4 regions of the Blautia producta genome follow, and region 1 is predicted to be linked to each of the others. Evidence: predicted binding sites of a transcription regulator. Region 1 holds the regulator's gene; each other region holds the start of a gene.

The links. The regulator Rex, encoded in region 1, represses fermentation and respiration genes when NADH is low (regulators of the CRP and FNR family bind a similar motif). The targets are predictions, from matches to a motif close to ATTGTTAANTANTTAACAAT.
Region 2: BLCOC_RS16580 (DUF8180 domain-containing protein) is a predicted target of Rex. The motif match lies at 5,755-5,774, and genes of this name have one in related genera.
Region 3: BLCOC_RS13180 (phosphoenolpyruvate carboxykinase (ATP)) is a predicted target of Rex. The motif match lies at 1,583-1,602, and genes of this name have one in related genera.
Region 4: serC (3-phosphoserine/phosphohydroxythreonine transaminase) is a predicted target of Rex. The motif match lies at 5,576-5,595, and genes of this name have one in related genera.

Annotation. Positions count from the first base shown of each region.
Region 1 is NZ_CP136422.1:3,070,522-3,078,278, reverse strand. Features, by position in the region: gene alr (alanine racemase) at 1-1,148, opposite strand, end outside; gene BLCOC_RS13640 (NAD(P)H-hydrate dehydratase) at 1,145-2,647, opposite strand; gene BLCOC_RS13635 (redox-sensing transcriptional repressor Rex) at 2,719-3,363, opposite strand; gene BLCOC_RS13630 (ABC-F family ATP-binding cassette domain-containing protein) at 3,572-5,479, shown strand; gene BLCOC_RS13625 (ABC transporter permease subunit) at 5,501-6,298, opposite strand; gene BLCOC_RS13620 (ABC transporter ATP-binding protein) at 6,295-7,194, opposite strand; gene BLCOC_RS13615 (TetR/AcrR family transcriptional regulator) at 7,191-7,757, opposite strand, start outside.
Region 2 is NZ_CP136422.1:3,687,663-3,695,419, reverse strand. Features, by position in the region: gene BLCOC_RS16600 (ABC transporter permease) at 1-841, shown strand, start outside; gene BLCOC_RS16595 (aldo/keto reductase) at 942-1,778, opposite strand; gene BLCOC_RS16590 (exonuclease SbcCD subunit D) at 1,946-3,091, shown strand; gene BLCOC_RS16585 (AAA family ATPase) at 3,088-5,694, shown strand; gene BLCOC_RS16580 (DUF8180 domain-containing protein) at 5,820-6,161, shown strand; gene BLCOC_RS16575 (CooT family nickel-binding protein) at 6,165-6,347, shown strand; gene BLCOC_RS16570 (methylenetetrahydrofolate reductase) at 6,443-7,360, shown strand; gene BLCOC_RS16565 (ATP-binding protein) at 7,398-7,757, shown strand, end outside.
Region 3 is NZ_CP136422.1:2,961,347-2,969,103, forward strand. Features, by position in the region: gene BLCOC_RS13170 (cell wall hydrolase) at 1-28, shown strand, start outside; gene thrC (threonine synthase) at 49-1,536, shown strand; gene BLCOC_RS13180 (phosphoenolpyruvate carboxykinase (ATP)) at 1,660-3,351, shown strand; gene BLCOC_RS13185 (HD domain-containing protein) at 3,513-4,283, shown strand; RNA gene ssrS (6S RNA) at 4,339-4,520, shown strand; gene BLCOC_RS13195 (aldose epimerase family protein) at 4,669-5,733, shown strand; gene BLCOC_RS13200 (spermidine synthase) at 5,862-7,430, shown strand; gene BLCOC_RS13205 (SpoIID/LytB domain-containing protein) at 7,526-7,757, shown strand, end outside.
Region 4 is NZ_CP136422.1:4,011,132-4,018,888, reverse strand. Features, by position in the region: tRNA gene BLCOC_RS18075 (tRNA-Gly) at 543-613, opposite strand; gene leuB (3-isopropylmalate dehydrogenase) at 939-2,021, shown strand; gene ilvD (dihydroxy-acid dehydratase) at 2,153-3,820, shown strand; gene ilvB (biosynthetic-type acetolactate synthase large subunit) at 3,860-5,545, shown strand; gene serC (3-phosphoserine/phosphohydroxythreonine transaminase) at 5,747-6,829, shown strand; gene BLCOC_RS18050 (phosphoglycerate dehydrogenase) at 6,832-7,757, shown strand, end outside.

The DNA.
Region 1 (7,757 bases):
CACCTGACCGGCTCCTGACCAGAAATATAAAGGCGCGGCACACGTTTATTTATACAGCAGGCAAACTCATAGTTGAAGCGGCCGGAGATATCCCCCAGCTCCTCCAAGGTGATGCAGTCCTCCCCGTCTCTTCCGATCAGCGTCACTTCGTCCAGCTCTTCTGCTTCCGGAATATCCGTCACATCCACCATGAACTGATCCATACAGACCCGTCCTATGATAGGCGCACGTTTGCCGCGGATCAGCACACTGCCTTTCCCTGACAGCGCTCTGGCATATCCGTCCGCATAGCCCACAGGTATGGTGGCAACCCTGGTAGGCCGCTTTGTGACAAATGTGCCGCCGTAGCTTATCTCCACACCGGGTTCCACTGTCTTTATGTATACAACTCTGCTTTTGAGAGCCATAACCGGTTTTAAAGGCACCGGCTCCTTTTCCACCTGATCAGATGGGTACAGGCCATACAAAATGATACCTGCCCTCACCGCATCCATATTCGCCTCGGGAATACGGATGATACCCGCACTGTTGGAACAGTGCTTTATGGGCACATGAAGCCCCTTCTCCTCCAGGGCGCGGACAAATTCCAGATATCTTTCGAGCTGTACATACGCCGGTTCCCTGTCGCTTTCATCCGCTCTGGCAAAATGCGTGAACAGGCCCTCCACTTCAAGGCCCGGCATTTTGGAGATCCTCAGGATCTCCGGCACATCGTGCTGCAGATTGCGGAAGCCGATACGCGTCATACCTGTATCCAGCTTGATATGTACCTTTACTGTCTTGTTCAGCCGTCTTGCTGTATCTGATAACTCCTCAGCCATCTTCCCTGTAAAAACAGTAGGCCGGAAATCATTTTCGATGATCGTCTCATAGTCTTCCTTAAAGGTATATCCCAGAATCAGAATCGGTTTTTTGATACCCCCTTTTCTGAGCGCAGCGCCCTCTTCCACACAGGCTACAGCAAATCCCCAAATATAGGGAAGCGGCTCTATATGCTCCGCAATGGGAAGCGCTCCGTGTCCATAACCGTCCGCTTTCAGCACTGCTATGATCTTGGTATCTTTATGGATATTTCTCTTCATACTTTCCAGATTATAGGAAACCGCATCCAAATCTACGGAGACGTAGATCCTGCTTGGTGTATTCATAAAACTGCTCCTCTTTTCTTCAAGATTTCCGCTGTCTGTGTAATGATATCACCGGCTATCATGCTGTATTCTCCCTTTTGGGCAGCAGCCATATCTCCCGCAGCGCCGTGAAAATAGACCCCCAAAGACGCCGCATCTATGGCGGAAAGTCCTTGGGCGAGAAGTCCCATAAGGATTCCCGAGAGTACATCCCCGCTTCCTGCTGTTGCCATACCGCTGTTGCCGGAGGTGTTTATAAAGATCTCTTCACTGCCGTCGGAAATGACCGTTCGCGAATCTTTACACACAACGGTCAGATGGTATTTATGGGCAAAGCGCTTTGTAAGATAAAGAGGGGCTTCCTTCCACTCCTCCACTGACACTCCTGAAATCCTGCTAAACTCCCCAAGATGCGGTGTCACAATGACCGGTGCCGGATACTGGGCCAGCACCTCCATTCTGCCCGCTAAAAGATTCAGACCGTCAGCATCGATGAGCAAAGGTTTTCTGCCCTCTGCCAAAATGGTGTACAGGATATCTTCCGCCTGCTGTCCCGTGCCCATTCCAGGCCCCACTCCGATGACATCAGCCCAGGCAAGTCCTTCCAGGATCTGTTCTTTTTCTATCTCCTCATCATCATAGAAACTGTACATGGCCTCCGGCAGCATTGTGGTCAGTGCCTGTCTGTTTTCCTGCCTGGTATGTACCTTGATCATACCCGCGCCTGTCCTGAGTGCTGCACAGGCAGAGAGGTATGCCGCACCGCTGATATCACGGCTTCCGGCAGCCAGGAATATCTTTCCGAAGGTTCCCTTATTCCCATCCGGCTTTCTGACGGGGATCCGGAACAAATCCTTATCCTCACAACTTTGGATGGACAGTTCAAAATCATTCTGAGGCGGCATATAGATCCCGATATCGGCTGTTTTTATCTTTCTCGCGTAAGAAGCACCCGGATAAAATAAAAGGCCTGCTTTCTCATAGGCAAAGGTTACGGTCACATCAGCTTTCACTGCGCAGCCCAGCACTTTTCCCGTGTCTGCACTGATTCCGGAGGGAATATCCACTGCCATGACCTTGGCATCTGACCGGTTCAGAGCTTCGATGGTGTCTCTGTAAACCCCGCCCACTTCTCTGGACAGGCCTACGCCAAAGACAGCATCTACTATAGTAGTATATTCAACAGGTACGGCATTCTTGACAAAGGATATGTGATAATTTTCTGCAATATCCACTTGTTTTCTCATTTCTTCTGTATAATGATCCTTTTTCCCAAGTATACAGATATCAACGGAAACCCCTGCCGCATGAAGCATCCGTGCCACTGCCACGCCATCCGCGCCGTTATTGCCGGTACCGCAGAGGACCAAAACTTTTTCCAGGGGAAATTCTTCCTCCCGAAGCGCCTGACAGACACTCAGGGCAGCCCGCTCCATGAGTACCAGAGACGGAATCCCCATTTTTTCAATGGTGTAACTGTCCAATAGCTTCATCTGTCCGCCGGTTACGATTTGTTTCATGTCATACACTCCTCTCTTTTTGCGTATTACAGAGCAAAAGGCCGCCGCAAAAGTTCCGCAGCAGCCCTTTCTTACTTTTTATGTTCCGTCACATAACAATTCAGATTATAAGACAATCGCATGAGGCTTTCAGAGAGGTGTACATTTTCCACAATGACATCCTCCGGAACCTCCAGATCCAGATGTGCGAAATTCCAGATGGCCTTGATTCCGTTTTCTACCAGTAGATTAGCTGTCTCCTCTGCGTTGTTCTTCGGCAGAGTAAGCGCTGCTATCTGAACATCATTATCCTTCAGATACTGGGGAAGCTCATCCATCATAAGGATTTCATTCCCACGGATGGAGATGCCTTTCAGAACCGGATTCACATCAAAAATGCCTACCACTTTAAACCCGCGCTTTTCAAACTGTACGTAATTTGCAAGTGCCTGTCCCAGATTACCGGCCCCTATGATGATCATGTTGTGAGTCCGGTCAAGCCCCAGGATCTTACCGATCTCTGTGTACAGGTACTGTACATTATATCCGTATCCCTGCTGCCCAAACCCTCCGAAATTATTCAGGTCCTGGCGAATCTGGGATGCTGTCACGCGCATTTTGGAGCTGAGCTCATTTGAGGAGATACGCTCCACTCCATCCTCCAAAAGTTCTCCTAAATATCTGTAATATCGGGGAAGTCTTCTGATGACTGCTTTTGATATGCATTTTTCGTCCACGACTTTACCCTCCTTATGTCTAAATTTTCTGTTTCATATAGGAATATTATATATAATTGTTAAAATAAAGTCAAATACAATTCCAGTTATTGTTGTTTTTATCTGTTGTCAAATTCTGAATTTCCGATATAATAGGAAGGGTGAACCTAAAGTAACTGACCGGATATCCGGCCAGTTACAGCCTAAAGATAAAGGAGACTCGTAAAAAATGATACTGGCATGTCAAAACATTGAAAAATCATTCGGGGGCATAAATTTGATCCATGATGCCTCCTTCCATATAGAAGAACGCGAAAAAGCCGCCCTAGTAGGCATCAACGGTGCCGGAAAATCCACCATGCTGCGCATTATCATGCAGGAGATACCTGCTGACAGCGGCGAGATCATTTTATCAAGGGGCAAGTCCATCGGTTATCTGGCCCAGCACCAGGAACTGGACAGTGCCCTTACCATCTATGACTCTCTGCTCCAGGTCAAACAGCATATTCTGGATATGGAGCTTCACATGAGAGAGATTGAAAAACAGATGAAGCACGCTTCCGGGGAAGAGCTGGAACGCCTTATGGAGACCTATTCCCGTCTGACCCATGAATTTGAAATGGAGAACGGCTACGCATATAAGAGTGAACTTGTGGGGGTTCTGAAAGGCCTTGGCTTTCCTGAAAGTGACTTTGAAAAAGAAATCTCCACTCTGTCGGGAGGACAGAAAACACGGGTTGCCCTAGGTCGTCTTCTCCTGTCAAAGCCGGATATCATTCTTCTGGACGAGCCTACTAACCATCTGGATATGGATTCTATCTCCTGGCTGGAGACCTATCTGCTGAACTATCCGGGAGCTGTGCTGATCGTCTCCCATGACCGGTATTTTCTGGACAGGATCGTGACAAAGGTCATTGACATTGACAACGGGAAAGTCAGCACCTTTACAGGGAATTATTCTGCCTACAGCGAGAAAAAGGCACAGCTTCGCAGGGACGCTTATCAGGCCTATCTCAATCAACAGCAGGAGATCAAACATCAGGAAGAAGTCATTGCCAAGCTGAAACAGTTCAACCGGGAAAAGTCCATCAGACGGGCAGAGAGCCGGGAGAAAATGCTGGATAAGATCGATGTTTTGGAAAAGCCCGCAGAGGTGAACGCCTCCATGCGCATTTATCTGAAACCTCGTGTGGAGAGCGGTACAGATGTGCTTGCCGTGGAACATCTCACCAAATCTTTCCCCTCACTCCCGCTGTTCTCTGATCTGAACTTTTCCATCAAGCGGGGTGAGCGGGTGGCCATCATCGGAAACAACGGAACCGGAAAAACCACTATCCTTAAAATTTTAAATGAACTGGTTCCCGCTGATGCCGGTGTTTTTCATCTGGGTAGCAAGGTCCATATCGGCTACTATGACCAGGAACATCACGTGCTGCATATGGAGAAAACAATATTTGAGGAAATCTCTGATGACTTTCCAAAGCTCACCAACACAGAGATCCGCAATCTGCTGGCAGCGTTTCTCTTTACCGGAGATGATGTATTTAAGAAGATATCCTCTCTGAGCGGCGGTGAGCGGGGACGTGTATCCCTGGCAAAGCTCATGCTCTCAGAAGCCAACTTTTTGATCCTGGATGAGCCGACTAACCACCTCGACATTTTGTCAAAAGAAATCTTGGAGGAGGCGCTCCGCAATTACACGGGAACTGTACTGTATGTGTCTCATGACAGGTATTTTATTAACCGGACTGCCACCAGGATCCTGGAGCTGACCAACCAAAGCATGGTAAACTATATCGGCAACTATGATTACTATATGGAAAAAAGGGAAGAACTGACCCGCATCTATGCCCCGAAAGAGGCGGAGGAACAGGCGGAAGAAGCCGTCTCCGCCACCAAATTGGACTGGAAGCAGCAGAAAGAGGAACAGGCACGTCAGAGAAAGCGTGAAAATGAACTGAAAAAGACAGAGGAAGCCATCGAACGCCTGGAAAGCAGAGACAAAGAGATCGAATGTGAGATGGAAAAGCCGGAAATTGCCGTCAATGTAGCAGAGTGTGTCCGGCTTGCCAATGAAAAAGCGGAAATAGCGGAAAAACTGGAAGAACTTTATGAAAAATGGGAAGAGCTGGCATAGTGCCAGTTCCTCCCATTTTTGTTATAAGGGCAGGTCCCGTTTGCTGAACCGTACGATCCCGATCCCCATGAAGAGAATACCCGCTATATACAGTATTCCGCACATTATCCACGCTTTCCCGTCTCCTGCGCTGAGTCCTTCAATGTCAAACAGGGTCATAGGCGTGGCATATTTTATTTTCTCGAACTTATCCCCCACCTGTGATATCATCTGTATGAGAATGGAATATACCACCACTGCCGTACTAACTGCGGAGGAGATTTTTGACTCATTGCTGAAGCAGGACGCGCAGAAACATGCGCCTCCGAAAAACACAAGGATCCCCAGCAGGCCCACATTGATCCGAATAAATGCCGCTGTCTCCATTTCACCTGGAAAAAGCACTTCACTGACAACCAATACCAGGCAGGTCACATAAATGACAATGACAAGCAGGGACACCAGCATGAAAACGCACTGTGTCATCATGATCTTCCAGCGTTTGGCAGGTACCGCCAACAGGTAAGCCATGGAGCCGTTGTCCACGTATCTTGCTGCCAGTCTGTTTGAGAGAATTATGATGAATACCGCCGGGAAAGCCACATACAGCATTCCGTACAGGTATCCCGATACAAATTCCAGCAATGTCTGGCCCACATCAGCCATGCCAAATGCCGCGAACAGATCCGGCATGCTGTCAGCCATCATTTTCAGGCTGTCTCCCATTTCAGGATTGAACATCATAGTGATCATACTGCCATAGACACTGAGGACTGCAAGAAAGATGACGAGCAGCAGCCAGTTTGATTTGATCTCTTTTTTAAATAACGTAGCATTCATGATCGTGCTGCCTCCTCTCCGTAAAAATGCATGAAAAACTCTTCCAGACTCTGTGTGCGCACATCTAAATCTGTGATCGTATACGCGCTGGCCTTTTTCAGGAAAAGATCAATATTTTTTCCCACTTTGGCAGTCACTGCTTTTTCCCCTGCCTGATAAGAGGCCTCAGGAAATGCGCCAGCGAACGCTTCCGCCATAGCCGGCTCCCGGAAAGTGATCTCTATCACTTTCTGCCTACCCTCTTTTAATCTTTCTATCTCCTCCACTGCAACCAGGCGACCGTCACGGATGATCGCGGCACGGTCACAGGTTCGTTCAATCTCCTCAAACATATGGGAAGACATAAGTATGGTTTTTCCTTTTTTCTTCTCCGAAAGGATCAGTTCTACAAACCGGTTCTGCATCAAAGGGTCCAGTCCGCTGGTGGGCTCATCCAGGATCAGGATGCTCGCCAGCGGATTCATGAATGCACAGACAATCCCTATCTTCTGCTTCATGCCTTTTGACATTTTCTTCAGCTTGCCGGAGGGATTCAGTTCAAACATTTTCATTAGTTCCTGAGCCCGGCCCAAATCTCTCATTTTCTTCATCTTTGCCACAAAACGGATAAATTCCATTCCTGTCATGGAGTCAATAAATGCAATCTCTCCGGGAAGATATCCAAGGGATGTCTGGATCTTATCCGACTCCTTAAAACAATCCATATCCAGGATAGACAGGCTGCCGCTGTCAGGCTTGATAAAGCCCATGATCTGACGGATCGTTGTGGTCTTTCCTGCTCCGTTTGGACCTAAAAATCCAAGCACCTCTCCTTGTTTCACCGAAAAACTCACGTCAAAAACACCGCGGTTCTGTCCATAGTCTTTTGTTATATGGCTGATCTCTATTACGTTCATATTTCTTGCCTCCTTCCAACCATTTCTGTCAGATACTCCTCTTTGTATGCGATCCGCTTCAGCATTTCTGACCATTTTCTGAATTGCTGCATCAATAAATCCGCATCCACCGTATCGGTACAGAACATTCTCTGATGCATATATCCGTCTGTAAGCCAGAGAAGCATATGCAGGATTTCCCTGGGTTCTGCATCCTCCCGGAACTTTGTCATATCTACATTTTTGAAATAGTCCTCAAACATATTTGCAATCTGGTTTTTCATAAAGGAATTCATTTCCTCCGATACATCCTCCCCGGATGTAAAAAATGCCCGGACGCTGTATTCCATAAGATAGGGAAAATCAGAGAGAATGCGGGCTTTCTTTTCGGTTGTGTAAGCCAACAACTCGAAGAAATCCGTGATTTCAAAAAAATGCGAATCCAAAAGACGTGAACCCACCTTTTCAAAGACGTACTCAAACAGATACATATACAGCTCTTTTTTGTTCTTAAAATAATAAAACAGCAGTCCCTTTGAGATTCCGGCTTTGGCGGCGATCAAATCTGTTGATGCACGTTTATA
Region 2 (7,757 bases), 620 kb from region 1:
GAAAGTTGTAAGCGGCCGTTATTTTAATCAGAGTGATATTGATACAGGAAATAAAGTTTGTGTTATCACGAAAAAAGACGCGGTTTCCCTTTTTGGCACAGACGATGTTCTGGGAATGAATCTGGAATTCAGCCTTTACCAGAATACGGTTGATTTTACCATCATCGGAATCGTGGAGCAGGAGAATCTGGGAAATATGGTCTCCATGGATTATGGCGACACAAAAAGGATTTCTGCAGACATCCCTTATACGGCTATGGAAAATTTCGGTTATGACACTTCTGATACCAGCTATCTGTACATTACAACAGACGGAAGTGTGGATACAGGTAAAGTGGCTAACGAAGCGATCGCGCTTTTGAACCAGCGCCACTACAGTCAGGGAAAGTCATACTTTGACGTGCAGGATTTCAATGACCAGATGCAGCAGATTGATTCCATGCTGAATATGATCACGGGATTCATCGCTTTAGTGGCAGGGATATCTCTGCTGGTAGGTGGAATTGGCGTTATGAACATTATGCTTGTGTCCGTGACAGAGAGAACAAGGGAGATAGGCATCAGAAAATCCCTGGGAGCCAGAACCTCCTCTGTCATGGTCCAGTTCCTTGCGGAATCGGCTATTATTGCCTGTATCGGCGGTGTGATCGGTATCCTGATCGGTGTGCTGCTGGCCTATGCGGTCTGCTCCATACCTGCGCTGGGATTTGCGCCCGGGATCAAGGTGTCTACCATTCTGGTGGCCACACTGTTTTCCTCCGGAATCGGCATCCTGTTCGGCGTATACCCTGCCCGAAAAGCGGCTATGCTGAGTCCCATTGAAGCACTTAGGAGAAATTAAATAATATCAGAGATGAGAATAAAAAGTACCGCATAGAGTAAAATACTCCTGCGGTACTTTTTATGTGGGAAAATTCCATTATGTACAATGTATCGGGATATCAGTCCTTATAGTAGGGAATCATATCCTCAGGAATGCCTGCGGTGCGTTGATGGGCATCCATAGCAGTTATGGCTTCCATCTCTTCCGTGGTCAGTGAGAAATCGAAGATTCCTGCATTTTCCTGTATGCGTTCCTTGTGTACGGACTTGGGAATGACAGATATCCCCTGCTGGACTGCCCATCTGAGTCCTATCTGAGCAGTGGTTTTCTGGTACTTTCTTCCGATCTCCAACAGTAGCTGGCTGTGCAGATAAGCACCCCGGGCAAGAGGCGCATAGGCCTGTACTGCAATTTTATTGTCTCTGCAGTAGGACAGCAGCTCCGGCTGATTGAACAGCGGATGGAATTCAACCTGGTTGACAGCGGGAACTACATCGGAAATCTTTTTCAGTATTTCCAGGTCGTGAATATGAAAATTAGACACGCCGATGGATTTTACACGGCCTTGGGATTGAAGCTTTTCCAGAGCTTTCCAGGTGTCTGCATAACATCCCGGTACAGGCCAGTGGATCAGATATAAATCCACATAATCAAGTCCCAGGCGTTCCAGGCTTCTGTTGAAGCTGTCCTCCACATCGCCGATCCTCTGTGCGGTATTCCATATTTTCGTGGTAACGAATAATTCATCTCTTGGTATGGTAAGTGCCTTGATCCCGCGTCCGACACCGTCTTCATTTTTGTAAACAGAAGCGGTATCAATGAGACGATAGCCGGCATCTGCAGCATCAGCGATCGCCTGTTCCACTTCGTTTTCACCGACGGCTTTGTAGACTCCCAGACCCAAAAGCGGCATCTGACGGCCATCGTTCAGCATGATTTTTTCGTTGAAAGACATAACAGCCCCTCCTTTAAATATTACCTTAAACACTTAGACAGTTTACCATAGAAATGTGAAATATTTACTCCGAATTTATTAACTTTTTAATAAATCCGTGCTACTATTATAAGAAGTGCAAGCTAAAATGCAACGAAATGCCAAAATATGGCAATGGAGGACAAAGAATGAAATTTTTTCATATGGCGGACCTGCATCTGGGGAGAAAGCTTTTAGGAGAGCCGCTGTGGAAAGAACAGCAATATATACTCAGTCAGGTTTTGAACATGGCGGATGAAGAAAAGCCTGAGGCTCTTCTTCTGTGCGGGGATATTTATGATAAGTCCATACCCTCTTCAGAGGCTGTGGGGCTGCTGGACTGGTTTTTGGAAGAATTGTCCGCCCGTGGGATACAGGTGTTTATGATCAGCGGCAATCACGACGGGGCACAGAGGCTCCAGTTTGCCGGAGGGATACTGAAAAAAGAGGGGATACACATTGCAGGTACTTTTAAGGGGCGCGCAGAGCACACGGTACTGTCTGACAGATTCGGGCCGGTACATATCTGGATGCTCCCTTTTCTGCGTCCGGGCATGCTGCGTCCTTTTACAGAGGAAGTTCCGGAAAATTATCATGAGGCCGTGAAAACCGCGCTGCAGAGTGTAGAGCTGGATGAAAGTGAGAGGAATTTGCTGCTGGCGCATCAGTTTGTGACTGCCGGCGGGGAAGGTCCGGATATTTCTGATTCGGAACAGCTCTCCCTTGGGGGGATTGACCAGGTGGATGTCTCTGCTTTTAAAGGGTTTGATTATGTGGCCCTCGGACATATCCACAGGCCGCAGAAAATCGGTGATGTAAAGATACGGTATGCAGGATCTCCCCTGAAATATTCTTTTTCCGAATGCAGTCATACAAAGTCCGTGACAGTGGCAGAGCTGAAGGAGAAGGGCAGCCTGTCCATAAGGAAGCTTCCCCTTACAGCCAAAACCGAAATGGCTGTTTTAAAAGATACCATGGAGGAACTGGTCTCAGATAAATACGGGAAATACAGAGAAGGGTATTATCTCTCTGTTGTGGTGACTGACGAGGAGAGTCTGGAACACCCCATGGAGCGTCTGAGAAAAATATTTCCCGGCATGTTGGAATTTGCCGTCGAAAACCGCCGGAGCAGATCAGGAGGGATCTCAGGCAGTGCAGAGCTTCAGTGTCTGAAAAGAACACCGCTGGATCTGTTTGGGGAATTTTATGAAAAGCAGAATGGAAGTCCCATGTCAGAGACGGAACAAGAGCTGTTGAAAAATGTGATAGAAACCATGGAAGGGGTGGAAACATGAGACCGGTAGAACTGGAGATGGAAGCCTTTGGCCCCTATGCTGACAAAACCTGCATTTCTTTTGAAAACTGTGAAAAGGCAGGCTTGTTTCTGATCTGCGGGGATACGGGATCCGGAAAAACCACCATTTTCGACGGCATTGCCTTTGCCTTGTATGATGCGGCAAGCACGGAGGTGAGAAAACCGGAGAACCTCCACAGCGATTATGTGGAGGAGAAATCCATGAGCAAAGTGCGCCTGCTTTTTTCACACAAAGGGGAGCGGTATCAGGTCACCAGAACATTTAACCTGAACAGAAAGCATGAGGCGCTTCTGGAGTGCCCGGATAAAAGTGTGCTGACGGGAAGGAAAGCAGTGAACCAGAGGCTGCAGGACATTCTGGGACTTGATTACCGCCAGTTTAAACAGGTTTCCATGATCGCCCAAGGGGAATTCATGAACCTTCTGCTTGCAAAAAGTGATATGCGCAGCGAGATATTCAGGAAAGTTTTTGACACGGAATTCTACAAACTGATTTCCGACCGTCTCAAAAGCATGAGCATTCGGGAGCGGGAGGAAGAAAAGCTAAGGGAGGAGCGCCGCAGACAGGTTCTGGAGTCCTGGGATTCCCTGCACCCTGACTGTTCCCTGGCGGACAGGGAAAAGGAAGAGATTTTTGAGGTGCTGGACAGCCGGGTCCGTTCGCTGCAGGAGAATGAGAGGAGCGGCAGAAAGGAAGAACTGCGCCTGGAAAAAGAAAAGGACAGGGCTTTAAAAAATCTGGAGCGCATCCAGAAGGACAATGAAGAACTGAAAACCCTCAATGCCCTGAGACAGGAGCTGGAAGGGACGAAAGTGCGGGCCGGTGAAATCAGGGAGATGGAGAGAAGACTGTCAGAAGGAAAGAGGGCAAATGCCTATATAAAGCCTTTGGCAGAGGACTGTGCGCTGAAAAAGAAAATACTGGCTGATGAGGAAATCCACGTAAGGGAGATAAAAATCCAGGATAAGGAGCTGGAGCAGGAGAAAAAGACTCTGGCTACCCAGATGGCCGCGGCGGAAAGGGAAGTTAAGCTTGGCGCGGAGATACAGAGACTGACAGAGCAGCTTCTGGTCTATGAAAAATGGCAGAAGGATGCAGAGGTCCTTTTGGAGCTGGAGGCGCAGAGGGAAGAGCTGCTTAAGAGGGCAGAGGACCAGATCACTGTGCAGACGCAGCAGGGAATTGCCTATGAAACTTACAGAGAGGAATTTTTCAGAAGTCAGGCAGGCCTGCTCGCCAGGAATCTGGTGGATGGAAAACCTTGCCCCGTATGCGGCTCCACGGTACATCCCGAGAAGGCGTCCTGTGCAAAAAAAGAGCTGAGCGAATCTGTGCTGAAAGAGCTGGAGGATCTGAAGGAAAAAACTTCCGCAGAACTGCAGAGGACTATGACGGTCCTGGCGGAAAATAAGAAAGAATGGCAGACCAGAATGGAACATCTGCGCAGGGAGGAAGGGCTTGCAGGCAAAAAAAACGGAGATGCTGTGCGTAAGAAAGCAGCTTCGCTGATCCGAGAAACCGGCATGCGGCTGGAGAAGAAGAGGGCAAAAAGCTGCCCGGGTCTTCCGGCATTGGAGATTGTCAGAAAAAGGACAGATGAAAATGCGCAGCGCCGGGCAGCCGCCGCCAGAGAGATCCAAATCTGCGAGAAACACGTGGCAGAGATGACAAAAGAGAGGAAAGAGGCGGAAGAGAAGCTGCTCCTGGAAGTGAAACGGCAGAAATTTAAGAGCAGGGCAAAGGCCATGGAAGCGTGTCTGGAACAAGAAGAGATGGAACGGATGGAAAAAGAGACACAGGCCTATGAGGATCATGTGAGAGATCTGCAGATAAGGATCAGGAGTCTGGCGCCTGCCCTGCGCGGAAAGAAGCTATGCTCTGAGGAGGGTGTGAGGGAACAGATGCAGCGCGCGGAACATCAGTTGAAAACTGTGCGCATGCAGCTTCGGGAAGATTACAGTGCCCTGGAAAGGGCAAAAGAAGTTCGCAGACAGCTTCAGGCATTGTTTGAGGACAGCAGCAGGACAGAGAAGATTCGTCTGTCTCTTCAGAATCTTTCCGACACAGCCTGCGGAAATCTGAAGGGAAAGCCGAAAATATCCCTTGAGCGCTACGTGCAGTCCGCTTACTTCCGCATGATCACAAAGGAGGCAAACAGGCGGCTGGAGCATATGTCCTCCGGCAGATATGAGCTGCTTGTCCGGGAGGAAAAAGAAAATCTCCAGTCCAGATCCGGACTGGATCTGGATGTCTATGATTATCATACCGGAAAGGTGAGGAGTATCCGTTCCCTTTCGGGAGGAGAGAGTTTTCAGGCGGCCCTGAGTCTGGCGCTGGGGGTTTCCGGAGTTATCGGACAGTTCGCGGGCGGAATCCGGGTAGAAACGGTTTTCATTGACGAGGGCTTCGGCAGTCTGGATGAGCAGTCTCTGGAGACTGCTGTGGAGACCTTATCCGCTCTTTCCAGAGAGGATTGTCTGGTGGGGATCATTTCTCATGTTCCGGAGCTGAAAGAGCGCATAGAATGCCGGATCGAAGTGGAAAAAAACAGAGGCGGAAGCTCTGTGTTTTTCACCTCTTGAACCTCTAAAAAAACATAAGAATAACTTGATAAAACAACCGAAAGCATGTATAATGAATTTATTGATAAATTATTGTCATTTACTGCGCCCAAAGCGGGAAAAAGCAGTAGGGAAAGGATGGAAAAATGCATTTAATCAACGACGAAAATGGCAACATGGTTCCTCACGGACATGACCATGAGCATGACCATGTTCACAGCCACGAACACAGCCACGGCTGCAGCAGCTGTTCAGAAGGCGAATGTGGCGGAAATTGTACAGAGGAAGTGGTAGCGCTTTTGAACTATATGCTTTCCCACAATGAGCATCATGCACAGGAGCTTGACCAGATGGCAGATAATCTGTCAAAGCTTGGAATGGAAGATGCGGCCAAGACTATCAAGGAAGGCGTTGCTGATTTCCAGAAAGGAAATATGCGTCTGGGCCTGGCACTGACACTGGTAAAAGAACATTTGAAGGAGGCGTAGGCTATGTGTCTTGCAACTGTACAGAGAAGCGATGACAACACTGTCATCTGCAAAAATGTAAGCAGAATTGACGTAGATGGCGAAAAGGTTATCTTACGTGACATTATGGGCGAGGAGAGAACTATTATTGGCAGAATTCTGATGGTAGACCTTGCTAACAGCCTTGTTAAGCTGGACTGCCAGTAATGCAGCAGAAAAGTATGGAGGACTTTCTGTTGTGCCAACAAACGATTTTAGGGCTTAGGCCTTAAAAATAAATAAACAAAGCGGAGGTAGTAACTATGAAATTATCTGAAGCAATGAAGAACAAAATGCTCCTTTCTTTTGAGCTGTTCCCACCGAAGACAGACAAGGGTATGGAAAATCTTCCGGGAACCATCGAGCATCTTTGTAAGTACCAGCCGGAGTACATTTCCTGTACATACGGTGCGGGCGGAACTAATGTGGGCAAGAACATGGATGTGTGTAAAATGATTCAGGATGCAGGAACGATCCCGGTGACACATTTTACATGTATCGGTAATACCGCAGAAGGAATCAAGGAACAGCTTCAGAATTACCTGGACAACGGCGTAGATCATATGCTGGCACTTCGCGGTGACCTTCCATTCGGATGGACAGGAACCGGCGGAGATTTTGCTTATGCTACTGATCTTGTGGCTTATGTCCGCAAAGAATTCGGCGATAAAATTGAAATTGCTGTAGCGGGTTCTCCGGAAGGTCATATCGCATGCCGCAGCCTTGAGTCTGATATCGCTGTCCTGAAACAGAAACAGGATAACGGCGCTGACTACATCATGACTCAGCTTTGCTGGGATATGGAACAGTTCAAACGCTGGATGGATGCTATCCGTACTGCAGGCATCACAATGCCGGTCGATGTGGGTATCATGCCGATCCTGGATCAGGCTGCTACGATCAATATGGCGCTGTCACGCAACGGCTGTGTAATGCCGCGTAAGCTTTGCGAGATCATCTCCAAAAACTGGATCTTCCCAAATCCGTTCGACAAAGATCCATTCGACGCTGCTGTTGATGAAAAGAAAGCAGCATTCAAAGAGGCAGGTATCGAATACACTATCAGACAGATTGATGAATACCGCGCACTGGGCGTTAACGGCATCCATCTGTATGCTCTGAACAAATGGAAAGACGTATCTGAGATCATTGACAGATGCGGTCTTCGCACACTTGTTTAAAACGTATTAAAATCATATTTTAGGAGGTGCCCTTTTCATGGCACATGTAATTGCAATTGCCGGCAAAGGCGGCGTGGGCAAGACGACCCTGACAGGACTTATCATCCAGTATCTGGCTGAAAAAGGCAGGGGACCGATTCTTGCAGTAGATGCAGACGCGAATTCAAACTTAAATGAAGTTCTCGGCATGGAGCTTGAGGCGACTCTGGGTGATATCCGTGAGGAAGTGGCTCGTGCAGAGATGTCAAAAGAAAATCCTATTCCGGCTGGAATGACAAAAGCCGATTATATGGAATTCAAGTTTGATGATGCGTTGATTGAAAATGATGATTATGACCTGCTTGTCATGGGACGTACCCAGGGAAAAGGTTGCTACTGCTTCGTGAATGGACTTCTG
Region 3 (7,757 bases), 110 kb from region 1:
GGTACATGACTTTTTCACGTATCCGTAAAGAAGAAAGGACATAGAAAGATGGAGATTTTGTACAAAAGCACAAGAGGAACAGGGGAATGCGTAAAGGCATCTGAAGCAATTTTAAAAGGGCTTTCAAAAGACGGAGGATTGTTTGTGCCCACAGCGATTCCCAAACTGGACATTTCCATGGACAGACTGGCAGAGATGTCTTATCAGGAAATCGCGTATGAGGTCATGAGCCGTTTTCTGACAGATTTTACAGAGGAAGAGTTAAAGGCATGTATCGCCAAAGCTTATGATTCAAAATTTGATACCCAGGAGATCGCACCTTTGGTAAAAGCAGGAGGCGCGTATTATCTGGAGCTGTTCCACGGAGCAACCATTGCGTTTAAAGATATGGCGCTTTCTATTCTGCCTCATCTTCTGACCACCTCCGCAAAGAAAAACCATGTGAAAAATGAAATCGTCATCCTCACCGCCACATCAGGCGATACAGGAAAAGCAGCCATGGCCGGTTTTGCAGACGTGCCGGGTACAAGGATCATTGTCTTTTATCCCAAGAACGGTGTCAGCCCCATCCAGGAAAAACAGATGGTGACACAGAAGGGAAATAATACATATGTAGTGGGTATCACGGGCAATTTTGATGATGCCCAGACCGCAGTGAAAAAAATGTTCAATGACAAGGCAATGGAGGAGGAGCTTGACAAGGCAGGCTTCCAGTTCTCCTCTGCCAACTCCATCAATATCGGCCGTCTGGTGCCTCAGATAGTGTACTATGTTTACGCCTATGTGAATCTTTTCAAGAATGGTGAGATAAAAGATGGTGAAAAAATTAACGTAACTGTGCCCACCGGCAACTTCGGAAACATCCTGGCAGCCTATTATGCAAAAAATATGGGTCTGCCCATTGATAAACTGATCTGCGCCTCCAATGAGAACAAAGTTCTCTTTGACTTTTTCTCCACGGGAAGCTATGACAGGAACCGTGATTTCATCCTGACCTCTTCCCCATCTATGGATATCCTTATATCCAGCAACCTGGAAAGGCTTATTTACCGCATTGTAGGGGAAAATGCAGACAAAAACCGTGAGATGATGGAGCAGCTTTCCAAGGGTGGAATCTATCAGATAACAGAGGAAATGCGCAGCCAGCTCGCAGATTTCTACGGCAATTTTGCCACAGAGAAGGAGACTGCCGATGCTATAAAAGCTCTTTATCAGAATACCGGCTATGTCATTGATACCCACACAGCCGTAGCGGCTTGTGTCTATGAAAAATACGTGAAAGACACAAAAGACAGTACCAAAACAGTTATTGCATCTACAGCCAGCCCCTTTAAATTCACAAGAAGTGTTATGGATGCCATTGACAGCAAATACGATTCCATGGGTGATTTCGAGCTGGTGGATGAATTGTCCAAAATTGCAAATGTGAAGGTGCCCAATGCCATCGAGGAAATCCGTACAGCACCTGTTCTGCACGATACAGTTGTGGATGTTCCGGATATGCCGGCAGCGGTAAAAAATGTTCTTGGAATTTGAAAATATAAAAATTCTATTAAATGTAAAAAAAACGTCAAGAAAATACATTGTTAAAGTATTGACTTTTAAAAACTAACATGAGATAATGAATTGACTTTGAGATAAGATTAAGGAGGAAACCATATGTCAACAAAAGCATATTACCCAATCAACGAGATTGGAGCAGGCAAAACTGGCTTCAGCAAAACTCGTTCCATTATTGAAGCAGCGTTCTATGGCAACAATGTTGTTAAGGTTAACACATTAAAAGAGGCATATGAATTAGCGAAAAACTCACCTGGAACAGTCGTTACAGATATGCCTGTTTATAGAGGCGAAGAGTTTGGTCTTGAGAGAGATGCTAAAGTTTTATTATTTAACGATGGTGCTATCACAGGACGTTACGCAGCTGCACGCCGCATTGCCGGAGAACCAGGTGTTGACTGCGCAGCTCTTGACAAAGTGGCTATGGATGCTATTTATGAAGCTCGCTGGAAAACCATGTACCACGCAGAGGTATATGTAGGACTGGATCCTGAATTCATGGTAAAAGCTCACCTGCTGATTCCGGAAGGTGAAGAGAACATCATGTACTCCTGGATGCTGAACTTCCAGTATATGTCTGATGACTATGTTAAAATGTATAAAAATTCTCAGCCTGTAGGCGAAGGAAAAGAGGCAGATGTTTACATCTTCTCAGATCCTCAGTGGTCACCGGCAAGCACTCCGGGTGTTGACTACAGCTGCTTAAGCGATCCGCAGACTCTGTGCTACTTCAACACAGACCAGAACTGTGCTTGTATCCTTGGTATGAGATACTTCGGTGAGCACAAAAAAGGTACTCTGACTATGGCTTGGGCAATTGCCAACAGAAACGGCTATGCAGCATGCCACGGCGGACAGAAAGAATACACACTGGCTGATGGTTCCAAATACGTTGCATCTGTATACGGTCTGTCAGGATCAGGTAAATCCACCATCACACACGCAAAACACAATGGCAAATACGAAATCAAAGTTCTGCATGATGACGCTTTCATCATCAACACAGATACTTGTGCTTCCGTAGCATTAGAGCCTACATACTTCGATAAAACACAGGATTATCCGGCAGGATGTGATGACAACAAATTCCTCCTGACATCCATGAATAACTCTGCTACATTAGATGAGGATGGAAACATCCAGCTTGTAACAGAAGATATCAGAAATGGTAACGGACGTGCAATCAAATCCAAACTGTGGGCACCGAACCGTGTTGATAAGATCGACGAGCCGGTTAACGCTATCTTCTGGATCATGAAAGACCCGACCATTCCGCCAGTAGTTAAATTAAAAGGTGCTTCCTTAGCATCCGTAATGGGCGCTACTCTGGCTACAAAACGTTCTACAGCAGAGCGTCTGGCACCAGGTGTTGACCCGAATAAGCTGGTTGTTGTTCCTTACGCTAACCCGTTCAGAACATATCCGTTAGCTGATGACTACGAGAAATTCAAAAAACTGGTTGAAGAGAAAAATGTAGACTGCTACATCATCAACACAGGCGATTTCATGGGCAAGAAAGTTCAGCCGAAAGATACTTTAGGTATCCTGGAAGCAATCGTAGAGAAAAAAGCAGAGTTCAAACCTTGGGGACCGTTCTCCGATATCGAAATCTTCGATTGGGAAGGATTCGTTCCGGATATGAATGATGCTGACTACGTTGATCAGCTCAAAGCTCGTATGAATGACCGCGTAAATGAGATCAAAGCATTCGAGACCAAGAAAGATGGATATGACAAACTTCCTGCTGATGCTTTAGAGGCAATCCAGAAAGTTGTTGATGAGCTGAAATAATTCAGACATTTTATAGAAATCTTGCGGACCGTCAGTATAGACGGTCCGTTTTCTTTACTTGGAGAGCATTTGAATTGTTTTCGGCAAGCTATGTGTTACATTTTGCCGGAATGGGTTTTCTTACACACTTTATGGCCTACTAGGACAGCGGAGATGAGAATATGATTGATTTGGAATATGCAAAAGAGAGTTTCCGGCAATATCTCAGCAACTACGACAGAAGCGATGACAAGATCCTGCTGAAGGAAGTCCATACGTTCTGTGTCCTGGACGCGGCGGACCTTATCTGCAGACAGGAGAACATTTCCGGGGAAGATCATGAACTGGCGCTTCTCATTGCACTGCTTCATGACATCGGAAGATTTGAGCAGTTGAAAACCTTCCACAGCTATGACGATGATCTGTTTGACCATGCCCAATTTGGTGTGAAAGTCCTTTTTGAAGAGGGTATGATCAGAAGCTTTATAGAAGAAGACAGGTATGACAGTATTATCAGGACAGCCATCGCCTGTCATTCCCTCTATGAGATACCAAAAGAAATTGAGGGAAGAGAGCTTTTTCACTGCAAGATCATCAGGGACGCGGATAAACTGGATAATTTCAGAGTAAAAGATACAGAGAATACGGAAGCCATCTTTGGAATTTCGGCAGAAGAGGTAGGTCTTGAACCTGTCTCGGAAAATATCCTGAATGCAGTGAGAGAGCACCGGTGCATCCGGCGCGGGGACAGGACCACGCATATGGATATGTGGATTTCTTATCTGGCGTTTATCTTTGATCTCAACTTCCGTTCCAGTTTCCTGTACATTAAAGAACAGGATTACATGAACCGGAACATAGACCGCATCCCATATGGGAATGCAAAGACAAAGGCAGATATGGAAGAAGTGCGTTCTATCTGTAATATTTATATTGAAGAAAAAATTTATTAAGTGTGTGCATTTTTGTTGAAAAAGTTCATATACTAGAGTATAATAAAGATACGAAGTAATCCTGGGGTGTGCGATGCTCCTACAGTTTTTGAACCTACATTTCTTTAAACGGGATTCCTATATTTCTGTTCAGATGTCAGGCCGTCATTGCGCAGCGGAAGGCAGAAGAACAGTTGCGGTTGCCCACCTGGCTTAGGCTAGGAGTCAGAAAGTAGGAAACGGCATCCTGGGATTATAAATATAACAGCAGTCAGGCTGTATATATGATTGAATAGTGGACATTTGCAGCAGGAACGCCGCATTTGGTGCGAGAGTCTGAAAAATCAGACTCTTTTTGTTTACAACAATAGGAACACAGTAAAACATGAAAACAGGAGATGAAGACATGGGAGTGACAAAAAAAAGCTTTGGAAAAAGCCCTGAAGGAAAAGATGTATTTTTGTATGAACTGAGTAATGAAAATGGGATGTCTGTTTCTGTGACAGATTTCGGTGCCATACTGGTCCGTGTGATGGTTCCGGATAAGGATAAGAATCTGACAGATGTGGTTCTCGGTTATGATAATGTAGAGGGATACTACGAGAATAAACCTCATTTTGGTTCTCCTATCGGTAGAAACGGAAACCGTATCGGCGGAGCTAAATTCACCATAAACGGCAAAGAGTATGTGCTGGCTCAGAATGATAACAAAAATAATTTACATAGCGGCCCGGACTTCTACCGCATCCGTGTATGGGATGTGGAGAGAGTGGAGGAACAGGAAAACAGTATTACCTTCCGTATCTTCAGCCCGGACGGTGACCAGGGATTCCCGGGAAACTTTACAGGATATGTGACGTATAAGCTCACACAGGACAATGAACTTGTAATGCATTACACCGGCAGCGCAGACGCTGACACCGTTGTGAATATGACCAACCATTCCTATTTCAATCTGGCAGGCCATAATGCGGGGGCAGAGAGCATGCTGAACCATGTAGTTCAGATCCATGCACCGGAGTTTACGCCGGTATCAGACTCAGAAGCTATCCCAACAGGGGAAATTTTAAAAGTAGAGGGCACTCCTATGGACTTTACTTCTCCAAAGAAGATAGGACAGGATGTGGAGGACAGCTATGAACAACTTGTTTTCGGAGGCGGCTATGACCACAATTACGCACTCTCCAGAGAAAAGGGTGATGTAAAAGAGGCTGCGTCAGTTCACAGCCATGAGACAGGCATTACCATGAAGGTATTTACAGATCTTCCGGGAATGCAGTTTTATATCGGCAATTTCATCAATAATGAGAATGGAAAGGGCGGCAGTGTCTATACAAAGCGTGCCGGTTTCTGTATGGAGACACAGTATTATCCCAATGCCTGCAATGAGGCAAACTTCCAGTCCTCTGTTCTGAAAGCCGGAGAGGAATACGATACTACCACAATTTATCAGTTTATGACAGAAGCATAGGCATAAAAGAAAAGGGCTGCCTTGGGCAGGTACGCCGGCGCCGGATCGCGGCGCGGACGGCCTTGGGGCAGTCTGTTTTTTTGCCGCATAAGAAGGTGGGGTAAATCAAGAGACAACAGGAGGCAAAAATGGAGTCCAGATTATTAAAAAACAAATATTTTTTGTATGTAACTGAGTTTTTTTCCGGTATGTCGGTGATGGCTGTGGAGCTGGGAGCCAGCAGGCTGATGGCGCCTTATTTCAGTTCCTCCCAGATTGTATGGACCGTGATCATCGGTGTGATCATGATCGCCATGGCTATGGGAAATGTATGGGGCGGGCGCTCTGCAGATAAGCGTCATGATCCGGACAGGCTCTACCGCAGGCTTTTGATCGCGGCAGTGTGGATCGCGCTGATACCCTTTGTGGGCAGATATCTGATCGCGGGAATCTCCCTTCTTTTGGCAATTTTTATCAAGTCAAATTTTCTTGTGTGGGCAGCGCTTTTTACCTGTCTGGCAATTTTTGCGTTTCCCTGTGTACTGTTGGGAACTGTGACACCGTCCCTTGTGAAATTTTCTGTGAGCAATCTGGATGACAACGGAAAAACGGTGGGAGAATTGGGGGCATTAAATACCATTGGTAGTATTATCGGCACTTTTCTTCCAACATTTGTCACCATTCCGGCAGTTGGAACAGCGGCTACCTTCCTGATATTTTCAGCGGTTCTGGCAGCAATAGCAGTGGTTTATTTTGTGACAGTCAAGAGAAAAAGAGGGCTTTGCATCGGAACAGCAGCGGTACTTCTCATTTTGGCCCTGCTGACACCCGGTTTCAGCTTTGCCTTCTGGGAAAAGGATGTGACACTGGAAGACGAATCCATCTATAATTATCTGCAGGTCAAAGACAGTGAGGAACAGACCATCCTGTCCACCAACGTGCTTTTCGGCGTGCAGTCCATAAAGACAAAGAACCAGGAGCTGACTGGAATGTATTATGACTATGCGCTGGCAGCTCCGGTCATGGCTGGTATTAACACGAAAGAGGACAACCAGGTGATGATACTGGGCCTTGGAAGCGGTACCTTTGCCGACTACTGTGACCGGTATTTCCCGGGAACAAAAATCCAGGGGGCAGAGATTGATAAAAAGATTGCTGATATTGCCACAGACTATTTCGGGCTGCCCGAGAGTGTGGAGGTGGCAGTGGAGGACGGAAGAGCCTATTTGACAGCCTCTGAGGATTCTTATGACGTGATCATGGTGGATGCCTATCAGGATATCACCATACCCTTTCAGATGTCTTCCGTGGAATTTTTCAGTCAGGTTAAAAACCATTTAAAGGATAACGGAGTGATGGTGGTCAACATGAATATGAAATCCAGTTCTGAGGATTCCATCAATGATTATCTCTGTGATACCATAGCCTCCGTGTTCAAATATGTGTACACTGTACCGGTGGACGGTGGTACCAATATGGAGGTTTTTGCCTCCAATGAAGCAGGGCTTCCCGCAATGCTTGAGAAAAATACGGAAAAACTTCCAAAGGGGGAGTTGAAGAGCATGATGGAGACAGTTTCAGCAGAAATTTCCGATTATGAAGGGAAAGACAGGATCCTGACAGATGATAAGGCTCCTGTGGAGCTTTTGGGTATGAAGGTTCTGGATGAGATCATCGGGGAAGAACTGGATTATTATCGGGAACTGTATCTGGGTTAATTTAAAATATGCATGGAAAACGCTCTCCAGGGTATGAAATCTTTTCTTCTTTCATATATTAATATATGGACTGGAAACAAAAACTAAAATGGAAAATGCTGATCATACTGCTTGCCGTGATCGGTATCCTGATCGTATGGCAGGCGAACAGGGCTGGAGTGAGAAGACAGGAAGTTTACCGGACACAGAGCCTGCAGGAGAATATGATAAAAGAAAATGAGCGGGCCAGTGCCGGCGTGACATTGCCGGCTTCCTCCACCGATGACACAGAGGAAAAAGGACAAAAGAGTGCGGAAGCTTCTGGGGATACAGAGGCCCAAGCTGATG
Region 4 (7,757 bases), 940 kb from region 1:
CCTCAAATTTTTAACTCTCATACATTGAATAAAATGTCAAAAGGAAGTGAGCTGATTAAATGTTCAGGGACAAAAAATCTTTAATATGCCGAATAATGTATGATATTTTTTTCTTGATCCCTGCATTTGTGGGAATTATAGTAATATATAATAAAAAATATGAGTATAGTGCTATTTGCTATCAGATTGCTATAACTATTTACGGTGTATTAGCAGTTTATCATACATTTAAAAGTATTTATTTGCTGTCAAGGAATGAGAAAACAGAAAAATTTCATAGTTCACTTATACGGCTTGGTTTCTGTCTTGTTTTTTTCGTTGATGCAGTCTTACATATATTGCTTCAGTATTAATAAGGTATACATATGAATAGAAAAAGAATGAAAAGGTTGCTGACAAATTTGCCGGCAGCCTTTTGCTGTGCCTATAGAAGAACTTTTTATGGTAATAGAAGAGTAATCAAAAACACGGGATAAAAAAGAAAATGCAGCAAAAAGCCTTTAAAATCAAAGAAAATTAGGCTTTTTGCTGCAAAAACTCTAAGCAGATAACGGGAATCGAACCCGCCTCTCCAGCTTGGGAAGCTAGCGTTCTACCGATGAACTATATCTGCATACATGTATTATATAACTGAGGAAATTAAAATATCCCAAACGTGCACCAGCCTGCGCGTGTTCCTCCGGGATATTCATATGTGTGAACCGAGACACCGCAGATACGGGTGTAACCGCACTCCTCCCGGAACTGATGCGTTGAAGATATTATAATCCAAAATATTTTTATTTGCAAGAGGATTTTTGAACTGTTATGGCTTATATAACGAAAAAGCATAGCAGAGAGCCTTATTATGCCTTGAAATATAAGCGAAAAAGGATTATCATAATTAAAATACTATAATGCGATAACATACGACAACTGTACGACAGGAGGAGAATCTCATGAACTATAAAATTGCATTGATCCCGGGTGACGGAATTGGACCGGAAATTGTGGCAGAGGCTAAAAAAGTGCTGGATAAGGTCTGTGAAGTATATGGACACAGTTTTTCCTATGAGGAGGTACTGCTTGGGGGAGCTTCCATTGATGTGCACGGTGTGCCGCTGACTGAGGAAGCGATTAAGTCTGCCAAAGCTTCCGACGCGGTGCTGATGGGGTCCATCGGAGGGGATGCCAAGACATCACCCTGGTATCAGCTGGAGCCGTCAAAACGTCCCGAAGCAGGACTCTTAGCTATCAGAAAAGCGCTGAATCTGTTTGCAAACCTGCGCCCTGCTTATCTGTACGAGGAACTGAAAGGTGCCTGCCCCCTGAAAGAGGAAGTGATCGGTGATGGATTTGACATGATCATTGTCAGGGAGCTGACCGGCGGCCTGTATTTCGGTGAGAGGAAGACAGTAGAGGAAAACGGTGTGACAACAGCCGTAGACACTCTTACATATAATGAAAATGAGATCCGCAGGATTGCTGTCAAAGCATTTGATATTGCCATGAAGAGAAACAAAAAAGTCACAAGTGTGGACAAAGCCAATGTACTGGATTCCTCCAGACTCTGGAGAAAAGTGGTGGAAGAGGTGGCAAAGGATTATCCTGAGGTGACACTGGAACATATGCTTGTGGATAATTGTGCCATGCAGCTTGTGCATAATCCGGGTCAGTTCGATGTTATCCTCACAGAGAACATGTTCGGCGATATTTTGTCTGATGAGGCAAGCATGGTGACAGGCTCCATCGGAATGCTTTCATCTGCCAGCTTAAATGAGACAAAATTCGGTCTTTACGAGCCGAGCCACGGTTCTGCACCTGACATTGCAGGAAAAGGGATCGCCAATCCTCTGGCGACCATACTGTCTGCAGCCATGATGCTGCGCTACTCCCTGGATCTGGACAAAGAGGCGGATGCTGTGGAGGCAGCCGTGCAGAAGGTCCTTACAGAGGGATTCCGCACAGTGGACATCATGGCGGATGGTATGAAACAGGTGGGGACGATCGAGATGGGAGATCTGATCGCAGAGCGGATCTGAGAGCTGAACGAGAGTAACAGTTAAGCATCCGCTTATAATGGTGAAAATACAGAACAGTTACAAATAAGATCAAAAACGGACAATGGAATTCAGACAATAGAAAACAGACAACAGAAAGGATTGTGAAAGATATGAGAAGTGATGCAGTAAAAACAGGTATGCAGCAGGCACCGCACCGTTCCCTGTTCAATGCTTTGGGAATGACAAAAGAGGAACTGGAAAGGCCGCTGGTAGGTATTGTCAGCTCCTATAATGAGATTGTGCCGGGCCACATGAACCTGGATAAGATCGTGGATGCTGTAAAATTAGGTGTTGCCATGGCCGGCGGAACACCGATCATGTTCCCGGCTATTGCTGTCTGCGACGGTATTGCCATGGGACATACAGGAATGAAATATTCCCTGGTGACAAGAGATCTGATCGCGGATTCCACAGAGGCTATGGCTATGGCCCATCAGTTTGACGCTCTGGTCATGGTACCGAACTGTGACAAGAACGTACCGGGACTCCTTATGGCAGCAGCCAGGATCAATGTCCCCACCGTATTTGTAAGCGGCGGTCCTATGCTGGCAGGCCGTGTACATGGCCAGAAGAGAAGCCTTTCTTCCATGTTTGAGGCTGTAGGTTCCTATAGTGCCGGAACCATGACCGCAGAGGAAGTGGAAGAATTTGAAAATAAAGTCTGCCCAACCTGCGGCTCCTGCTCCGGTATGTACACTGCCAACAGCATGAACTGTCTTACAGAAGTGCTGGGTATGGGATTAAAAGGAAATGGAACCATCCCTGCTGTTTATTCCGAGAGGATCAAACTGGCAAAACACGCAGGTATGCAGGTAATGGAGATGTACAGACAGAATATCCGTCCGAGGGACATCATGACAAAAGACGCGATCATGAATGCCCTGACGGTTGATATGGCACTTGGATGTTCTACCAACAGTATGCTGCATCTGCCGGCAATTGCCCATGAAATCGGATGGGACTTTGACATTACCTTTGCAAATGAAGTGAGCGCAAAGACACCGAATCTCTGCCATCTGGCACCGGCAGGTCCGACTTACATTGAAGATTTGAATGAGGCCGGCGGTGTGTACGCAGTGATGAATGAGCTTACCAAAAAAGATTTGCTGAATCTGGACTGTATGACAGTGACAGGAAAGACTGTGGGCGAAAATATTAAAAACTGTGAGAACAGGAATTCAGAGGTTATCCGCCCGGTTGAAAATCCTTACAGCCAGACCGGAGGCCTTGCGGTACTCACCGGCAATCTGGCACCGGACGGCGGTGTGGTAAAACGTTCCGCAGTCTGTGAGGAGATGATGGTGCATGAAGGCCCTGCAAAGGTGTTTGAGTGTGAGGAAGATGCCATTGACGCCATCAAAGGCGGTAAGATCGTGTCAGGAGATGTAGTGGTGATCCGTTATGAGGGACCAAAAGGCGGTCCGGGAATGAGAGAGATGCTGAATCCAACCTCTGCAATTGCAGGTATGGGGCTTGGTTCCAGCGTGGCTCTGATCACAGACGGACGTTTCTCCGGCGCATCCCGCGGAGCTTCCATTGGACATATTTCTCCGGAGGCAGCCGTAGGCGGTCCCATCGCCCTTGTGGAGGAGGGAGATATCATCCGCATCAATATTCCGGAAAACAAGCTGGAGCTGGCTGTTTCAGAAGAGGAAATGGCAAGGAGAAAGGCTGCATGGCAGCCAAGAGAGCCTAAAGTAAATACGGGATATCTGGCACGCTATGCGGCTATGGTGACCAGCGGAAACAGAGGAGCTGTTCTGGAAATCCAGAAATAAAAATAAAAAAGAAAAGATAACGGTTGGGAGGATTTCAATATGCAGTTGACAGGAGCAGAAATAGTAATCGAATGTTTAAAAGAGCAGGGTGTAGATACCGTATTTGGTTATCCGGGCGGAACCATTCTGAACATTTATGACGAGTTATATAAACACAGTGATGAGATCCATCACGTACTGACTTCCCATGAGCAGGGCGCAGCCCACGCAGCGGACGGCTATGCCCGTTCTACAGGAAAAGTGGGGGTATGCTTTGCGACCAGCGGCCCTGGCGCCACTAATCTGGTGACAGGTATTGCCACAGCCCATATGGACTCTGTTCCTGTGGTTGCCATTACCTGTAATGTCGGCGTTCCCCTTCTGGGAAAAGACAGCTTCCAGGAGGTAGATATAGCCGGTGTTGTTATGCCTATCACAAAACACAGCTTTATCGTAAAAGATGTGAAGAAGCTTGCAAAAACCATCCGCCGTGCCTTTGTCATTGCAAAGAGCGGCCGGCCCGGTCCGGTCCTTGTGGATATCACAAAGGATGTGACTGCAGCCAAGACAGACTTTGAAAATGCAGTGCCAAAGCCTGTGAAACCCTCCGTAAGTGAGATTGAAGAGGCAGATCTGGCTAAGGCGGCAGAGATGATCCGGGAGGCAAAGCGTCCGTTCATCTTTGTGGGAGGCGGAGCCATTGCAGCTAATGCATGGGAGGAACTGCGCACTCTGGCACATAAGATCCAGGCACCTGTAACGGATTCCCTTATGGGAAAAGGCGCGTTCTCCGGAGAAGATGAATTGTATACCGGTATGCTGGGTATGCACGGAACCAAGGCTTCCAATCTGGGAGTGACAAAATGTGACCTGCTGATCACAATAGGCGCCAGATTCAGCGACCGTGTGACCGGCAATACAAGAAATTTTGCAAGAAATGCAAAGGTAATCCAGATTGATGTGGATGCAGCGGAAATCAATAAAAACGTGCTGGTTGACTGCAGCGTAGTAGGTGATGCCAAAGAAGTGCTGAAACGCCTGATCGATATGGTGGAGCAGGAAGAGCATAAAGAGTGGTTGGAATATGTAGAGGAGCTGAAAGCGAAATATCCTCTGCGCTACAACCAGGAAGGCTTGAGCGGCCCTGCCATCATTGAAGAAATCTATCGTCAGACAAAAGGTGATGCCATTATCGTCACAGAGGTAGGACAGCATCAGATGTGGGCAGCCCAGTATTATAAATACAAAGCACCCCGCACATTCCTCTCCTCCGGCGGACTGGGTACCATGGGCTATGGTCTGGGGGCGGCTATCGGCGCAAAGATGGGCAATCCCGATAAGGTGGTCATCAATGTGGCAGGAGACGGCTGTTTCCGTATGAACATGAATGAGATCGCAACAGCCACCAGAAATGATATCCCGCTTATCCAGGTGGTCATCAACAACCAGGTTCTCGGTATGGTGCGCCAGTGGCAGACTCTGTTCTATGAAGGCAGATATTCTAATACAGTATTAAAAGATAAAGTTGATTTTGTGAAACTGGCTGAAGCCATGGGTGCAGTGGGTATCCGTGTGACGAAAAAAGAAGAACTGCAGGAGGCTCTTGCAAAAGCGATTGAATTAAACACTACCGTTGTTTTGGACTGCATGATCGACAGCGATGACAAAGTATTCCCGATGGTACCGGCAGGCGCCAATATTGAGGATGCCTTTGACGAGGATGATCTGAAAGCGAAACAGAAATAATGTGTCTTTTTCAGAAAGACAAATGTTTTTATTGACAATAATATAACAAAGAGGTAGAATACTTCTTGTCAAGCAATTTATGCCACGTGTCCCTAAAAGGGGCATGTGGCGTGTTGTTGTTCAGCCGTTTGGCTTTTCAGCAGCAAATGCAGATAACCAGACTGTATTATAAGAGTAAAACAATAGAGGAGGAAACAACAAGTGAGCAGAGTTTATAACTTTTCGGCAGGACCGGCAGTGCTGCCGGAGGAAGTGCTGAAGGAGGCAGCAGCAGAGATGCTGGATTATAAGGGAACGGGCATGTCTGTTATGGAGATGAGCCACCGCTCCAAAGCTTTTGAGGATATTATACATACTGCAGAGGCAGATTTAAGAGAACTGCTGCATATTCCGGATAACTATAAAGTATTATTCCTGCAGGGCGGTGCCCATCAGCAGTTTGCCATGATCCCTATGAACCTGATGAAGAATAAAGTGGCTGATTACATTGTGACAGGCCAGTGGGCAAAGAAAGCATGGCAGGAGGCACAGAAGTACGGAACAGCCAACAAAGTCGCTTCCTCTGAAGATAAGACATTTTCTTACATTCCGGACTGTTCAGACCTTCCCATAAGCCCGGACGCGGATTATGTATATATCTGCGAGAATAACACCATCTACGGTACAAAATTTAAAACACTGCCCAATACAAAAGGCAAAACTCTGGTTGCGGACGTTTCCTCATGTTTCCTCTCCGAACCTATGGAGGTGGAGAAATACGGCCTTATTTACGGCGGTGCACAGAAAAATATAGGGCCTGCCGGTGTAGTGATCGCCATCATCCGCGAAGACCTGATCACAGAGGAGGTTCTTCCGGGAACACCGACGATGCTTACCTACAAGACACACGCAGATGCGGAGTCCTTATATAATACCCCCAACTGCTACGGCATCTATATGTGCGGCAAGGTATTCCAGTGGCTGAAGAGACAGGGCGGCCTGGAGGCCATGAAGAAGCATAATGAGAAAAAGGCCAAAATCCTTTATGATTTCCTGGATGCCAGCACAATGTTCAAAGGTACAGTGGAACCGGATTCCCGTTCCCTTATGAATGTGCCGTTTGTCACAGGTGATAAAGATTTGGACGCGAAATTTATCAAAGAAGCCACAGCCGCAGGCTTCGTGAATCTGAAAGGACACAGGAGTGTAGGCGGCATGCGTGCCAGCATCTACAATGCCATGCCTATAGAAGGTGTGGAGGCCCTGACTGCTTTCATGGAAAAATTTGAAAAGGAGAATGCTTGATCATGTACAGATATCACTGCTTAAATCCAATTTCCAGCGTAGGACTGGAGCACTTCCCCGCCAAGTATGAGAGCACAGACAATATGTCTGATGCAGATGCCGTGCTGGTGAGAAGTGCAAATATGCATGAGATGGAGCTGCCAAAGAATGTGGTTGCCATAGCCAGAGCCGGCGCAGGTGTCAACAATATTCCGTTGGAGGAGTGCGCAAAGGACGGTGTGGTGGTCTTCAACACACCGGGAGCAAATGCCAATGGTGTAAAGGAAATGGTCATTGCCGGAATGCTGCTGGCCTCCAGGGATATTGTGGGAGGCATTGAATGGCTGGAGCACCAGGATGCCACAGAGGACATTGGAAAACTGGCTGAGAAGAAGAAAAAGCAGTTTGCCGGCTGCGAGATCAGCGGAAGGAAGCTGGGAATCATAGGCCTTGGCGCTATCGGTGTAAAGGTGGCCAATGCTGCGGTACATCTGGGAATGGAAGTATACGGATATGATCCGTTTATCTCCGTGGACGCAGCGTGGAACCTTTCCAGAAGCATTCACCACATCAATGATCTGAACGTGATCTACAAAGAGTGTGATTATATCACCATCCATGTGCCGCTGATGGAATCCACAAGGAAAATGATCAGCGCTGATGAGATCGCCCAGATGAAAGAGGGCGTTGTCCTTCTGAATTTTGCAAGGGATCTGCTGGTGGATGAGGAAGCTCTGGCAGAGGCTCTGAGAGAGGGAAAAGTCAAAAAGTATGTGACAGACTTTGCAAACCCTCTAGTGACCAGCACACCAAACACTCTGGTAACACCCCATCTGGGAGCATCCACAGAGGAGTCAGAAGACAACTGTGCTGTGATGGCCGTAAGGCAGCTTATGGATTATCTTGAAAGTGGAAATATCAAGAATTCTGTGAATTATCCGGACTGTGA